2 regions of the Rummeliibacillus sp. TYF005 genome follow, and region 2 is predicted to be linked to the other one. Evidence: predicted binding sites of a transcription regulator. Region 2 holds the regulator's gene; the other holds the start of a gene.
The links. Region 2 encodes Rex, which represses fermentation and respiration genes when NADH is low (regulators of the CRP and FNR family bind a similar motif). Its sites were predicted from a motif close to TTGTGAAATATTTCACAA; they were not measured.
Positions count from the first base shown of each region.

Region 1: a site for Rex is predicted at 5,482-5,499, ahead of CW357_RS11130 (helical membrane plugin domain-containing protein). Genes of this name have one in related genera too.

Region 1 covers NZ_ML122561.1:49,075-57,260, forward strand. Annotated here, with positions in the region: gene CW357_RS11100 (hypothetical protein) at 198-377, shown strand; partial or broken gene CW357_RS11105 (ABC transporter permease) at 467-829, shown strand; T-box leader at 887-1,100, shown strand; gene proB (glutamate 5-kinase) at 1,141-2,229, shown strand; gene CW357_RS11115 (glutamate-5-semialdehyde dehydrogenase) at 2,242-3,489, shown strand; gene CW357_RS11120 (CoxG family protein) at 3,584-4,030, shown strand; gene CW357_RS11125 (tubby C-terminal domain-like protein) at 4,572-5,096, shown strand; gene CW357_RS11130 (helical membrane plugin domain-containing protein) at 5,781-6,212, shown strand; gene CW357_RS11135 (NAD(P)/FAD-dependent oxidoreductase) at 6,247-7,431, shown strand; gene CW357_RS11140 (IS66 family transposase) at 7,607-8,186, opposite strand, start outside.
Region 2 covers NZ_ML122563.1:945-9,130, forward strand. Annotated here, with positions in the region: gene tsaE (tRNA (adenosine(37)-N6)-threonylcarbamoyltransferase complex ATPase subunit type 1 TsaE) at 123-569, shown strand; gene tsaB (tRNA (adenosine(37)-N6)-threonylcarbamoyltransferase complex dimerization subunit type 1 TsaB) at 566-1,270, shown strand; gene rimI (ribosomal protein S18-alanine N-acetyltransferase) at 1,279-1,722, shown strand; gene tsaD (tRNA (adenosine(37)-N6)-threonylcarbamoyltransferase complex transferase subunit TsaD) at 1,722-2,744, shown strand; gene CW357_RS11550 (ABC-F family ATP-binding cassette domain-containing protein) at 3,183-5,123, opposite strand; gene CW357_RS11555 (redox-sensing transcriptional repressor Rex) at 5,251-5,883, shown strand; gene tatA (twin-arginine translocase TatA/TatE family subunit) at 5,978-6,172, shown strand; gene tatC (twin-arginine translocase subunit TatC) at 6,190-6,972, shown strand; gene CW357_RS11570 (CPBP family intramembrane glutamic endopeptidase) at 7,011-7,736, opposite strand; gene groES (co-chaperone GroES) at 7,931-8,186, shown strand, end outside.

The sequences.
Region 1 (8,186 bases), on a different contig from region 2:
AATTTTACCGCGGCAAGAAAGAAATTTTCTCGTAATATTCCCCGGATGATCGGGTTGAAATTAGATTTGATAAATTAGCTAACAATAATCCAAGGGGTAAGTTCTTTATAGAACTTACCCCTTGTCCAATTTTCTAATGATTTCCTCTAAGTATAGAAAAGAAAATAGAAGGCATTCTATATTTGGAGGTGAGCATTATGGCTAAGAAAAACAAAAAGAAAAATAAAGTAAACCGTGAAGAATATGGTGCTGGTTACGACCTGAGTCCAGATGATTTAGATGTAATTGGGCAGAATGATCAAGCTAAAGCAAAAAATGATAACGAAAATAAAGGCAAGCCAACTAATAAAGAAAACCCGTCAAAACTCAATCAATAAAACTACTAAGTCTTTAAGGGTATTTATTCATAAGAATTAAAAAGGACTATCCCTCTAGTGGATTGTCCTTTTTTTATTCGAAAAAGCCTTTAGTAGGTTCTATCTGGCATGTACTGTTGATCAACCTATGTGTAGCTTTAGTAGCACTGTCACTTGGGATTTTACTTTCTAGTTTTGCATCCTCTGAATTTCAAATGGTCCAATTTATACCATTAGTAATTGTGCCACAAATCTTTTTTACAGGATTATTTCCAATGGATGGAATGGCTGATTGGTTGATCAATATTGGACGAATCATGCCATTGTATTATGCTTCGGATGCAATTACTGGAGTCATGTATTAAGGATATGGTCTACAAGATACTTGGATTGATTTGTCTGTGTTAATAGCTTTTGCATTTATATTTATTCTGTTAAACATTTGGTCATTGAAAAAATATCGAACACTTTAAGAAAATTAGTTAAATTTATTGACTTTCAAGATAATCTGATGCATCCTTATATGTAAATATAAAGCGAATTGAAGACTAGTATGTATGTCACTTTTGTAATAGAGAGCAGTGTTCACCGGCTGAAAGACATTGTAACAAAACCATACAGAACCTACTTCATAGCTCCTAGCAAAACTAGGCGCAGTCTCAAGCGTTATGAGGAATGAGTGGAATATCGATTTAGATATTCAACTAAGGTGGTACCACGAAGAGTTCCCTTTTCGTCCTTATTTTAAGGATGGAAAGGGTTTTTTTATTAGGAGGATTATACGATGGAAAAGAAACGAATCGTCGTAAAAATAGGAAGTAGCTCTCTGACAAATGCAAAAGGAGAGATTGATCAAGTAAAATTTCATGATCATATAAAAGCCATTGCAAAATTGAAAAAAGCAGGACACGAAGTCATCCTTGTTTCTTCAGGGGCAGTTGCTTGCGGATTTCGAAAACTAGGTTATTCTTCAAGACCCGTTACACTTAAAGGTAAGCAAGCTGCAGCAGCTGTTGGACAAAGTCTGCTTGTCCAATCTTATACTGAACAATTGAGTGATTATAACATTGTCACTGCTCAAATTTTATTGACAAGAACAGACTTTTCGAAAAAAGATCGTTACAAAAACGCATATGCAACACTTTCAGAATTGCTTGAACGTTCTGTATTACCGATTATCAACGAAAATGACACAGTCTCTATTAAAGAATTAACATTTGGTGACAATGACATGTTATCAGCTTTAGTAAGTGGGTTAGTACATGCAGATCAATTAATCATCTTAACGGATATTAACGGACTTTATAATGCCAACCCTAAAAAAAATCCAGATGCAATTCGTATTAATCGATTAACCGAAATTACAGATGAACAGTTAGGTTTTGCGACTGCTGAGGGTTCAAAAGTTGGTACAGGTGGCATGCAATCGAAAATATTAGCGGCCAAAACAGCATATGATTTAGGCGTTAAAGTTTTTATAGGTAAAGGTACAGGGGAAGATAAACTATTGGCCATTTTAAATGGCGATGGAGATGGCACATATATAGAAAAAGAAGAATTGCCTATTCTCAATAGTCAAAAACAATGGATTTCTAAATTTTCTGCAGTTGCTGGAAGAATTACGATTGATCAAGGCGCTGAAATAGCATTATTACAACATGGAAAAAGTCTGTTACCAGCAGGTGTTATTGATATGGATGGCGAATTTTCTACAGGGGATGTTGTTGAAGTCTATGGAATCAGTGGGTTACTCGGAAGAGGCGAAGTCCTATATTCCTCAGAACAACTAGAACATTCGATGGGGAAAAAGACTAGTGAAATAGATGGACCATCAATCGAAGTCATACATCGAGATCGATGGGTACGAAGTTAAGGAGGAATCTACATGTCAGAAGTCTTTGAAAAAGGTCAGTTAGCAAAACAAGCAAGTTTTGAAATGAACCAAAAGTCAACAGAAGAAAAAAACCAAGCACTACAGGTAATCGCAAAACAACTACAAAAAGATCAACAATTTATCATAAAAGAGAACGAGAAAGACATAGTATTCGGAAGGGGAAAAGGTCTTTCAAATTCTGTTTTAGATCGTATTTTATTGACAGAAGATCGTATCAAAGGAATGATTGACGGTATCCAATTAGTCGTTGGATTAGCTGATCCTGTTGGTGAAGTGTTGGAAGAAATCGAAAAAGAAAATGGTTTACATATCGAAAAAAGACGCGTTCCCCTTGGTGTCATCGGCATGATTTATGAAGCTCGACCTAACGTAACTATTGATGCAGCAACTTTAGCATTAAAAACAGGAAATGCGGTGATTTTACGCGGAAGCTCATCTGCCATTCATTCTAATCGTGCATTGATAGCCTCTATCCATAAAGCGTTAAGTAAATCTAATTTACCGATCAATGCAGTTCAATTAATCGAAAATACGAGTCATGAAGCGGCAGAGGAACTTTTCCGTTTAAAACAATATATCGATGTACTAATCCCTCGAGGAGGAAAGAATTTAATCGATCTAGTAGTTTCAAGAGCTACCGTACCTGTCCTTGAAACAGGAGCAGGGAACTGTCACATCTTTATCGATGAAACAGCAGACCTTCAAATGGTTAAAGACATTGTCATCAATGCAAAAACACAAAGACCTTCCGTTTGTAACGCAGCTGAAAGCCTATTAATCCATAAAAACTGGTTTGCCCAAAATGGAGAAGAGCTAATAGATACTTTACTAAATGCCGAAATTACCATTTACGGTGATGAAACCATTCAACAAGTAAATCGTTCTATTAAACAAGCAACAGAAAGTGATTGGGGAACAGAATATCTAGCATTAGCACTTAGTGCGAAAATAGTACAGAATGTTGACGAAGCTATTAATCATATCAATAAATACGGAACGAAACATTCAGAAGCCATCATTACGGAGAATAACGACAATGCTGGTAAGTTCCAAACGGCAGTAGATGCAGCAGCTGTCTATCATAATGCATCCACTCGTTTTACAGATGGTTTTGAATTTGGTTATGGGGCTGAAATAGGTATTAGTACTCAAAAGCTCCATGCTAGAGGCCCAATGGGATTGCCAGCACTAACTTCTAGTAAGTATTTTATCTCAGGTAATGGGCAAATTCGCAATTAATTTAAGTATTTAGTCTGTTTATTAATACTATTTAAAAATAGTATGATAGTATAATGGATAGAACATCAATCTAAAGAGAAAGTAGTGAATAATAATGGCAACTGCATCACATTCGGTAGAAGTGAAAGTACCACAAAAAGAAGTATGGGATTTCGTAAGTAACATGGAAAAATGGGCGACTTTAGTACCTGGTTATCGCGAACATCAAATTATCAATGATCAACAATCTACATGGACATTTTCAGGAAATGTTGGTGTACTTAAAAAAGAAGTTAAAGTACAAATTGATATTACAGGCTGGGAAGAACCAAACAAAATCAGCTTTAATTTAACAGGTCTAACTGACAAATTTTCAGGAAATGGCTATTTTGAAGATAAAGCAATCGATGAAAATAAAACGGAAATGACAGGTCATTTAGAAGTGAAAGCAGGAGGACTTGCTGGCCCAGTTCTAAATCCTATTTTTTCTGCCGTTCTTCCAAAAGCAACAAGCATTCTTACAAATCGTGTTGCCAACAAAATTCAACTAGTTCACGCTTAAGCGAGATTATATAAGAGGATAGGACAAAATAATTTAGACCTTACTAGATAAGAACAATTGTATTTAATAAAATTGATTTTATTTAGAGTCTCTCTTTGAAAGAATAAGATTTTGCATTGACGATTATCATATAGAATAGTATGTGTGAAGTGGAGGATGGCGATCCTCGAAAATGTTTTCACATTTTCTTCGTGCGGTGTAATTTCGAGGAAGCCAATTCAATGTCCTGCGACGAAGCTAGCGAAGCGATGCAGGAGCACACGGTTTTTGACGAGGAGATTGAAGCCAAGCCCGCGGAAAGCGCCGTCCGGAACGGAACACAAAACTAAATATTACAACGGTATATTAATTAAAAGTTAAACCCCTTAAAAAGAAAATCCGAACAAATGTGAAACTGTAAATAGAATTTCACATTTTGATTCGGATTTTTTATTATCTAAAATTTTTTGTTCTATATTCTTTTGTTGTTAAAAAAATGGACTTGTCCTTCTATAATGTATATAGTTTTTAATAGAAAAGATTTCAGTGATAGGAGTTCCTTATGAAACGCTATTTATATACACATCCAAATACGATCAACGATACGCAAGCATTCACAGTTCGTAATGAGCAAGAACAAGCACTTTTTACTTGTCAAAGAGATTATGGTAATCGTGTGAAACAAGCATTAGATCGTCTTTTAGAAAATAAATACTTCTTGACTTATAAAGCATACGACAAGGATCAACAGCCTCTTTTTACATGTAAAAAGATTTCTAGGAAGGGCAAGATCCACTTCGAAGCTATAGATGAAAAAACGAAAGAAAAATATACAATTGGATATGATGGGTGGCAACGTTTAATACCTGATTTAGTGATTACTAACAATGACTTTGTGATGAAAATACATAAAGAAATGGAAGATTGGTCCACTTTTGAAGAAGATGACAGAGTGATTGCAAAATGGAAAGCATCTTTAGTAGATGACGTTTTTCAAATGGAACTTAAAATTAGTGAAGAAGCGAGAATCCAAAATCCAGCCTTTTATACTGTTATTTCTCAATGCGTTTTATACATTGGTGGATAAAATATTTCGAATAATCCATTTTAAAGAATAGAGAATCGTGAAAAAGACAACACTATATTTGTTAGATATTCTAGTGATAATTATGCTAAAATAATTCGATTTGCATCCTTTAAATGAATTATAACAATAGAGAATCAGAAATATTAGGTGTGCAAATGATATGCTCAGTGAATCGGTGAAACTAGTATTTACAGGCTTTCGGTGATTGAAGAATTACTTCAGAATCTTTAAGTCTAGTAAATCATTTTCCACATAAATACTATTAAATAATTTATTTTTTTGATATGATATTTATTGAAAATTTATAGTTTATTTTAATGTGATCACTGACGGAATCGAACAAATATTCGAATGACTATGTTTGAAAACTAATCTATTCAGATGTTTGTGTATTTTTTCACAAGAAACAATGGATTCTCTCAAAAGAAAGGTGTATTATTCATTTGTAGACTATAAAAGTGTTTTTAACCCACTGATTATAGGATAGAAGTAAAAGTTTTATCGTCGAAGGGGCAATAGTTTTGTCGAAAAACACTATAAAAAAGTGCAATATCGAATAAATTTAGTCTAACAAGATTAAAATTTCAAACTATTGTATTTCTGATGACGGTTAAAGATCGCTTCTTGTGATTATGTGTATTTGAAAAGAAGTAAGTAAAAAGTTATTGCAAAGGAGAATTGGATATGTCAGAAGTGACTAATCAATTACAAGCTGAAAAACCAGCTGTAAGCCAAGAAAAACTTGATGTATTGGATCAATTATTAAAACCTGAGGTACAAGAATCTATTACAGCTCTAGTTAACGAACTACCTAAGTTAACTGAAATGATGACAACTTTAACTAAAATTTATGATTTAGCACAATCATTATCAACTGATGAAGTGTTAAAAAATGATATCGTCGGTGCTGTAGGAGAAATTGCAACTCCAGTTGTAAATTCAGCTAAAAACTTAGCTGCTACTGCAATTGAAGCAAAAGATCGCGCTGAAGAAAGTACTGAAACAATTGGTCTGTTTGGTATGCTTCGATTACTAAAAGAACCACAAGTACAACAATTATTCCGTTTTGCGAATGCTTTTCTTCAAGTGAACGAAGAACATAAAAATTTAAAATAGTCATTACATCATTACTGATTATGGAGGCTTAACTATGTCAAAAAAAATCATCATTTTAGGCGCTGGTTACGGTGGTGTATTAACTGCTTTAACTTTCCGCAAGTATGCAACAAAAGAAGATGCAGAAGTTACTGTTGTCAACCAATTCCCAACTCACCAAATTATTACTGAGTTACACCGTTTAGCTGGTGGAACTATTAAAGAACAAGCTGTAGCATTCCCTCTAGAAAAAATCTTCAAAGGGAAAGAAATTGATCTTAAAATTGCAAAAGTTACAGAAATCTCACCAGATAACAAATTTGTTAAATTAGATGATGGATCATCTCTATCTTATGATGTCCTTGTAGTAGCTCTAGGAAGCCAAACTGGATACTTTGGTATCCCAGGACTAGAAGAAAACAGTATGGTACTTAAATCTGTTAACGATGCTAATCATATCAATGCACATATTGAGTCAAAAATTAAAGCATATGCTGAAACAAAAGACCCTGTAGACGGTACAATTGTAATCGGCGGTGGCGGTTTAACAGGTATTGAACTTGTTGGTGAAATCATCGACAACATGCCAAAAGTTGCAGCAAAATACGGTGTAGATTTCAACGAATTTAACGTTAAATTAGTAGAAGCTGGTCCAAAAATTCTACCAGTTCTACCAGATACACTTATCGAACGTGCAACTGAATCACTTTCAAAACGTGGTGTAGAATTCTTAACAGGTCTACCTGTAACAGCTGTAGATGGTAACAAAATCTCTCTTAAAGACGGCCAAGTAATCGAAGCAAATACATTTGTTTGGACTGGTGGCGTCGCTGCACTTCCTGTAGTTGCTGAATCTGGTTTAGAAGTAAACCGTGGTAAAGCTACGATCAACGAATACTTACAATCCACATCTCACGCTGACGTATTTGTAGTTGGGGATTCTTCAGTATTAATTCCTGAAGAAGGTGCTCGTCCATTATATGCACCAACAGCTCAAGTTGCATGGCAAATGGGTGAAACTGCAGGTTATAACCTATTCGCTCAACTTAAAGGCCAACCTATGAAAGTATTTAGTGCAGTAAACTCTGGTACTCTAGCTTCACTAGGACGTAAAGACGGTGTTGCAACAGTAGGTGCAAATAACACTGAACTTAAAGGTTTACCAGCATCATTGATGAAAGAAGCAAGTAACATCCGTTACTTATCACACATCAAAGCATTATACGGTTTAGCATACTAAGCCGCAACATATCAAAAACCGATTTCCATTAGGAAATCGGTTTTTTTTAGATTTAATCCATCATTCTCTAACTAATTTGTCGTTGAATAGTAAGCCCGAAATATAAAAAATAAGCGCACCTTTTCGGTACGCACGACGAATAGCCAACTATCTGAAATTTTTTTCGGATAGTTGGCTATTTTGCACATGTCGCTTGGATGTTTTTTGACCAAGGCATATAATCATTTAAAAGTTCTGGCTGCTGATAGATTGGTAAATTGGGTAGCTCGCTTAACAGCTTCACGAGGTACTGATAGAAATCAATACCGTTTATTTTGGCTGTTTCCGCTAAACTCAAACAGATGGCATTTGCTTTGGCGCCAGCTTCACTTACAGAGAAAAGCCAGTTTTTTCGACCTATCACATTTGGACGAATGGCGTTTTCCGCTGGATTATTATCGATTTCAATCCGTCCGTCCAATAGAAATGCCTTCAAACCATGGACACGATTCAATGTATATTCGGCTGCCTTTGCGAGCGCATTTTTCCCGAAGAAAGGTGATTCATCTACCCATTTCAAAAATTTCTCCACAATCGGCTTCGACTGTTTTTGACGTGCTTTTCGACGCTTTCCGGGTGAAAGATGCTTGAACTGGCGTTCTAAACGATACAACTGATCGCAATAATCAACACCCACTTGGCCATTTTTACTATCGGCTTTCATCCAATAACGTCGCACATGTGCCCAACAGTTAGCGAATGTGACGTCAGGTAGA
Region 2 (8,186 bases):
CAAACACAGCTAAGAGGCTGTGTTATTTTTTTGTGTTTAGAGAAATACAGCTCGTTCACTTTGAACATTTTTGTAGGTTTAGGTAAACTATAATTAATGTGAAGCTGAGAGGACGAAGACAAATGGAAATAATGGTTGCTTCATTAGAAGAAACGAACCAATTGGCATTAAAGTTAGCTAAATTATTACAAGCACAAGATACGATTACGTTAGAAGGAGATCTTGGTGCGGGTAAAACCACGTTTACGCAATTTTTAGCAAAAGGATTAGGGATTAAACGGACTGTGAATAGCCCAACATTTACAATTTTAAAGCAATATGAGGGACGCATACCCTTTAATCATTTAGATGTCTATCGTTTAGCAGATAGTGATGAAGATCTTGGATGGGATGAAATTTTTTATGGAGATGCTGTATCTGTCGTAGAATGGGCACACTTAATAGAACAAGATCTACCTGCTGAGCGTTTGGCAATTGAGATTCAACGTGTTGATGAAAATACAAGACGATTTTTATTGAAACCAATTGGTCAGCATTATGAACAATTGTGTGAGGAGTTAATAAAATGATTTGGTTAGGTATAGATACTGCAAATTCGCCTTTGGCTGTTGCTATCGTTAAAGATGGACAAATACTTACAGCTGAAGTAACGAATATTAAAGTTAATCATTCTGCTGGTGTAATGCCAGCGATTGAACATATTTTTAAGAAGGTCAGCATTTCTCCGAAAGAGATAGATGCAATTGCTGTTAGTCAAGGACCTGGTTCATATACAGGTGTTCGTATTGGTGTTACCATTGCAAAAACTTTATCATGGACATTGCAAAAGCCTTTAGTAGGAGTCTCAAGTTTACAAGTTCTTGCAGCAAATGCTGCAATGTTCCAAGGTATTATTTGTTCTCTAATCGATGCTAGACGTCAAAATGTTTATGCTGCTGCATATGATTCCACGATGGGACTTGCTCCGATTGTGGAGGATGGTCATTACAGTATGCTTGGATTATTAGAACAACTTAAAGAAATAGGAAAGCCGGTTCTTTTTGTAGGACATGATGTTGATAATTTTTGGGGGTTGATCCAACAAGAGTTAGGAAATAGTGCAATAAGAGCACCTTATGCTCTCGACTTACCGAGTGCAGCACAGCTTATTCATCTTGCGGAACAACAAGAGTTACCATCGATTGATGCTACACATACCTTCGTGCCAAAATATTGTCGCTTAGCAGAAGCAGAGGCAAATTGGTTGAAAGAACAGAAAGGCAAACAATAGGTGAGTGGATGATTACGTATCGACAAATGACTATTGATGATGTAGAGGCAGTACATCGTATTGAGGAGTCCGTCTTTGCTACACCTTGGACAATGGATGCCTTTTATCATGAAATGACAACAAATACACAAGCCTCATATGTCGTTGCTGTGGATGAAACAAATTCAATCGTAGGTTTTTGTGGAATGTGGATTGTTTTAGATGAAAGTCAAATTACGAATGTCGCTGTTCTACCTGCTGGTAGAGGAAAAGGCACTGGTGAAGGTTTAATGCGCGAAGCAATTCGAATTGCAAAGGAACATGGCGTCGTCTTAATGAGTTTGGAAGTCCGTGTAACTAATATTGTCGCGCAGAATTTATACCGGAAACTTGGATTTCAAGAAGGCGGTATTCGTAAAGGTTACTATACTGATAATCAAGAGGATGCTCTTGTCATGTGGGTGAATTTATAATGGAAAAAGATTTATATATATTAGGTATTGAAAGTAGTTGTGATGAAACCGCTGCTTCAATTGTAAAGAATGGTCATGAGATTGTTTCCAATGTGGTAGCATCTCAAATAGAAAGTCATAAACGTTTTGGTGGAGTTGTTCCTGAAATTGCTTCCCGCCATCATGTTGAACAAGTAACAATTGTAATTGAAGAAGCACTTCTACAAGCAAATATGAAACCTGAAGATTTGGATGCAGTTTGTGTGACAGAAGGGCCTGGGCTCGTAGGTGCATTATTAATAGGTATTAATGCTGCGAAGGCTTTTGCTTTTGCTAACAATTTACCGTTAGTTGGGGTGCATCATATAGCAGGTCATATTTATGCTAATGCATTAATCCAACCTATGGAATTCCCATTGTTAGCGTTAGTCGTATCTGGCGGTCATACAGAGCTTGTTCTTATGAAGAATGATGGTTGTTTTGAGTTAATTGGAGAAACACGTGATGATGCTGCTGGTGAAGCTTATGATAAAGTAGCGCGTGTGTTAAATATTCCATATCCAGGTGGACCTAAAATCGATCAACTAGCTCACGAGAGTGATGGAGCAGTAGATTTTCCTCGCGTTTGGTTAGACCACGATTCATATGATTTTAGTTTTAGTGGATTAAAATCTGCTGTTATTAATTATAAGCATAATGCAGATCAGCGTGGAGAAGAGATTAACCCGATGCATGTAGCAAAAGGTTTTCAAGATAGTGTTGTAGAGGTATTAACTGCAAAAACATTACGAGCAGCGCGTGAATTTAATGTTAAGCAAGTTATCGCAGCTGGTGGTGTCTCTGCAAACAAAGGTTTGCGGACAGCATTGGAAGAAGCCTTTGAAAAAGAAGGTATTCCTTTCTATGTACCACCATTAAAATTGTGCACAGATAATGCGGCAATGATCGCAGCTGCTGGTTCATCTATGTTTAAAGCAGGTAAACGAAGTGATCTTACTCTAAATGGACGTCCAGGTTTAGAATTAGTCTCATGGAATAAATAAGTTTATTAAAAGTTGAGGTTATCGCTATAAGTCGATAACCTTTTTCTTTGCAAAAATAATAAGAAAATTCTAAAATAGTCCACAGTTTGTTGATAAGTTGTGGATAAAATGTGTGTTTTCTATATATAGTAGTAAGTTTTTCACAATTATCTGTGCGTAACTTATATAAAATCTGTGGATAATGTGGAAAAGTATTTTCAACCATTGAAATATAAAGGTTTATAATGTGTATAAATTTGTGGAGAAAAAAATGATGAATATTTAGTATTGACCAATATATAGACAATATATACAGCAATTCGACAAATAATTCATGATAAAATTTTCTTGATCTTTTATTTGAGACGTTGAAGTTGATCTGTTATCTTAAAAAATAACGATAAAAGGCTACTAAATGTATTAGCACATGGACATTTAGTAGCCTTTTTAAATATTGAATTATACAAATTCCTCAAGTTGCTCATTTAGTTCTAGCCACTCTAATTCAATTTCTTCACGTTGTTCTTTAATTGTTTCTAACTCAGTTTGTAATATCATTACTTTTTCATGGTTTTGGAAAATTTCTGGATCACAAAGTTGCTCTTCTATAGTTTTAATTTGAAGATCCAAGTCACTTAGTGAGACTTCAATTTCTTCAATACGTCTTCTTATTTTGCGTTCCTTTTTCTTTGCTTCTTTATCGATTTGGTTATTCTTTTGTTTTTTTACGACAGTATCTTGAATTTGGGGAATTGCTGCTAATTTTTCGGCTGCAATTTCTTCAAGTTCTTTTTTCTTTTCAATATAGTAATCGTAGTCGCCGAGATATTCAGTTGCTCCGTCATTTGATAGTTCAACAACCTTTGTGGCAATGCGGTTGATAAAGTAACGGTCATGAGATACAAAAAGTAATGTACCAGGATAGTCAATAAGAGCATTTTCTAAAACCTCTTTACTATCCAAGTCTAAATGGTTAGTCGGTTCATCTAGTATAAGTAAATTTGACTTTTGTAGCATTAGTTTTGCTAATGAAAGTCGTGCTTTTTCGCCACCGGATAAATCGTGAACAATCTTATCTACATCTTCACCTGAGAATAGGAAACGACCAAGGACAGTACGAATATCTTTTTCATTCATTAAAGGCCATTCATCCCAAAGCTCTTTTAAAACTGTTTTATTACTTGTTAGTTTGGCTAGTTCTTGATCATAGTAACCAATTTGAACATTGGTTCCATAGTGAATATCGCCAGCAAGTGCTTGTTTATCTTTTACAATTGTCTTCAGTAAAGTGGATTTTCCAACCCCATTTGGTCCAACGAGGGCGATACGATCTTGTCTGTATAAGCGCATTTGAATATTAGTTGAAATTGCATGATTGTCATATCCAATAGATAGGTCATTAATAGATAGGACATCATTTCCACTTTGTCGATTTATATCAAAAGTAAAAGTTGCAGATTTTTCATCGCCATCAGGTGCATCCATCCACTCTGTTTTTTCAAGAACTTTGCGTCGGCTTTGAGCTAACTTTGTTGTTGAGGCACGCGCAAGGTTTTTTTGGATAAAAGTCTCAAGCTTTGCCTTTTCTCCTTGTTGTTTTTCATAGAGCTTACGATCACGTTCATAGTTCTTTGCCTTTTCACTTAGATAATCACTATAATTACCAGTGAATTTTGTGACGTGATGACGAGAAACTTCATATACAATTGAAACAACTTGATCTAAGAAATATCGGTCATGAGATACAATAAGAATAGCGCCATCATAATTTTTTAAGAAGTTTTCTAACCAGCTTAATGTTTCGATATCTAGATGGTTTGTAGGTTCATCGAGAATTAATAATTCAGGCTTACTTATTAGTAACTTAGCGAGAGCAAGTCGCGTCCTTTGCCCACCTGATAAGGAAGAAATCTTCTGATCATAGCTGTCAGGATAGAATTGCATACCGTGAAGAATAGATCTTGTATCAGCTTCGTATTGGTAACCACCTTGCTCTTTAAAATCATGTTGGAGTTGGTCGTATTCAGCCATTATTTTAGAGTAGGAATCTGCGTCTTCAAAAATTGAAGGCTCAGCCATTTTCTGCTCTAATTTTCTAAGTTTTTGTTCTTGCTTTTTTAATGGTTCGAAAACTGTCATCATTTCTTCCCAAATAGTAAGGGGAGATTCAAGGCCTGCATGTTGATCTAAGTAACCTAGTCGAATATCTTTTGGCATAATAATATCGCCGGAATCATAAGAAAGCTTTCCGGCAATTATTTTTAATAGTGTGGATTTACCTGCACCATTACGACCAACTAGTGCTACGCGATCCCGGTGCTGCACTTCGAGTTTAACGCCGCTTAAAATCTCATCGGCAATATATGATTTATATAATTGATTGACCTGTAATACGATCATATTAGACACCTCAGTTCAATTCTAGTTTAATGGAAGATACATATGTGTGCAACGAGAATAGCTTTACAGATAGCCAATCCTCATGTACTATTGAATGGATTTCGAATTGATTGTAGGAGGAAAAATTGTGAAAGCTTCAAACAAAATACCACAAGCTACTACAAAAAGACTTCCTCTTTACTATCGCTTCATCCTAAACTTTGCTGAAGCAGGACAAGTAAGAATTTCTTCTAAAGAACTAAGTGAAGCAATGAAAATCGATTCGGCAACCATTCGTCGTGATTTTTCATACTTTGGGGCTCTCGGTAAAAAAGGATACGGATATGATGTTCAATATTTACTAGATGTTTTTAGACAGGTATTAGACCAAGATGAACGAATGAATGTAGCGATAATAGGGGTAGGAAATCTCGGTAGTGCTTTGCTAAAATATAATTTTCAGAAGAGCCATAATATGAAAATTGTTGTGGCATTTGATACGAGTGGTACACCGGAAGGGAAATATATTAATGATATTCCGGTTTATCCACCAGATCTATTAGAAGAGAAATTTGCAGAATATAATGTGGAATTACCAATTTTAACTGTACCAGCTCGTTCAGCACAATTTATGACAGATAGGTTAGTAGCAATAGGGGTGAAGGGAATATTGAATTTTACTCCAGTTAGATTAAGTGTGCCGGACTATGTTAGAGTACATACTATTGACCTTACAATTGAATTGCAAACTTTAAGCTATTTTATGCGTAATGATAAGTAGTGACGTAAAATATTCACAAATAGGGTACTAGTATAAATGGTAAAAAATATAATTTTGGGTTAAAATAAAGTCATATTATGAGGAGGTGTCTGTAATGGGAATTGGTGCTGGGAGCGCTATTATCATAGGGATTGTTGCCATACTAATTTTCGGACCGAAGAAACTACCAGAGCTTGGTAAAGCAATGGGATCTACTCTCCGTGAATTTAAAAACGCTACTAAAGGTTTAGCGGATGATGACGAAACAACAAAAAAAGTGTCTGAATCTGCAAAAACTGAAGATAAATAAGTTGGGATGTTAGTTGAATGAATAATACTGAACTAACTGTTGTTGAACATATAGAAGAGTTAAGAAAGCGGCTATATATTGTTGCCGTTTTCTTTGTGGTTGCTGTTATAGGTAGTTTCTTTTTAGCAGAGCCATTAATCCATTTCTTACAATATAGCAGTGAAGCAAAGAAACTACAGCTTCATGCATTTAAAATAACAGATCCTGTTAAAATCTATTTTCAAGTAATATTTATACTGGCTACTGTTATAACATCGCCTATTATCTTATATCAATTTTGGGCTTTTATCAGTCCGGGATTATATGCCAAAGAACGTAGGGCAACATTAAGATATATTCCTTACATTGTACTATTGTTTGTTGGTGGTGTACTGTTCTCATATGAAATTCTATTTCCATATATCATCAATTTTATGGAGAAGATGTCTTCAGAATTAGATGTACAACAAACAATTGGTATCAATGAATATTTCCAATTTTTAATACAGATTACTTTACCTTTCGGGATTGTTTTTGAGTTACCTGTGGTTGTACTATTTTTAACTCGTTTAGGAATTATTACACCACAAATGTTAAGTAAGGTACGTAAGTATGCTTACTTTATCTTGTTAGTTGTAGCTGACTTAATTACACCAACTGATGTTGTATCGCTATTTATCGTAGCGATTCCGTTATGTGTCTTATATGAGATTAGTATAATAATATCTCGTATAGGGTATCGAAAATATTTGAAAGCTGAACAACAACGTCAAATGGATCTTGCAATTAGTTCCATAGAAGAAAATCCTTCTATCAAATAGATAGAAGGATTTTCTTCTTTTCTGGAGAATTATCTAGATTATTGCATTTGTTGAAGTTGTTTTATGAATTCGTTGATCGGTTCTCTATAAAATTGAACGATAGTTATAAATCCATTTAACATCATGTGAGCAATAATAGATGTGATAATTCGTTTTGTCTTATGGTAAAGGAATGCGAATATAAAGCCAGATATTGCATATATTATGATGTGTGGAAAATCTAGGTGAATTATGGCAAAGACAATTGAACTAACTAGGGCAGCAACAAAGAAATTAGTAGTTTGTACGAGTGACCCAAATATAACGCGTCGGAATACAAACTCTTCAAGAACTGGCCCAAAAAAGACAATTGCAATGATTATAATCGGTGCAACATCAGTTATTGATAAAAGACTAGCAGTATTTTCAGAACCTTGTTTAATACCTAAATTACTCTCTATAATAGCACCAATAGACTGCCCAATCATTACCATAAAGAATCCTATAATTCCCCATAGAATAGATATAGGAAGGGAAGCTTTGTTACCTTTATAGATTTTCCAAAAGTTTGAGTCACGTGAAACTAATAGTATGGAAATGATAAGAGCAATACCCATACTAATAAAGGTGTACCAACCATTTGTAGTTAAAATAAGTTCATTTTTGCTCAATTCAGGATTACGACCTTGGATAAAGTGAAATAATGGTCGTATGAAAAAGAAACCAGATAGTTGCATTAAGATATAAACCAGTAAAATATATAACGCTGTTTTTTGGGATTTCAAAATCAGAACCCTCTCTAAATTGCTTAATTTACTTCATTTTAAAATATAAACGGATAAAAACAAAATTTTTTATGCTTCATACTTGCAAAAACAATTGTAATTCATTAATATAATAATTGTGTTAGCACTCAATAAGAAGGAGTGCTAATAATATATAAAATATATTTACTCATAATTCTAGGAGGTTGTTTCAATTGTTAAAACCATTAGGCGATCGTATCATTATCGAAGTTATCGAAGCTGAAGAAAAAACTGCATTCGGTATCGTGCTACCAGACTCTGCAAAAGAGAAACCTCAAGAAGGTAAAGTTGTTGCAGTTGGTACTGGATTCTTAACAGATGGTGGTAATGTAGTGCCACTTAACGTAAAAGAAGGCGACAACATCATCTTCTCTAAATACTCAGGTACAGAAGTAAAATACGAAGGTAAAGACTTCTTAATTCTTCGTG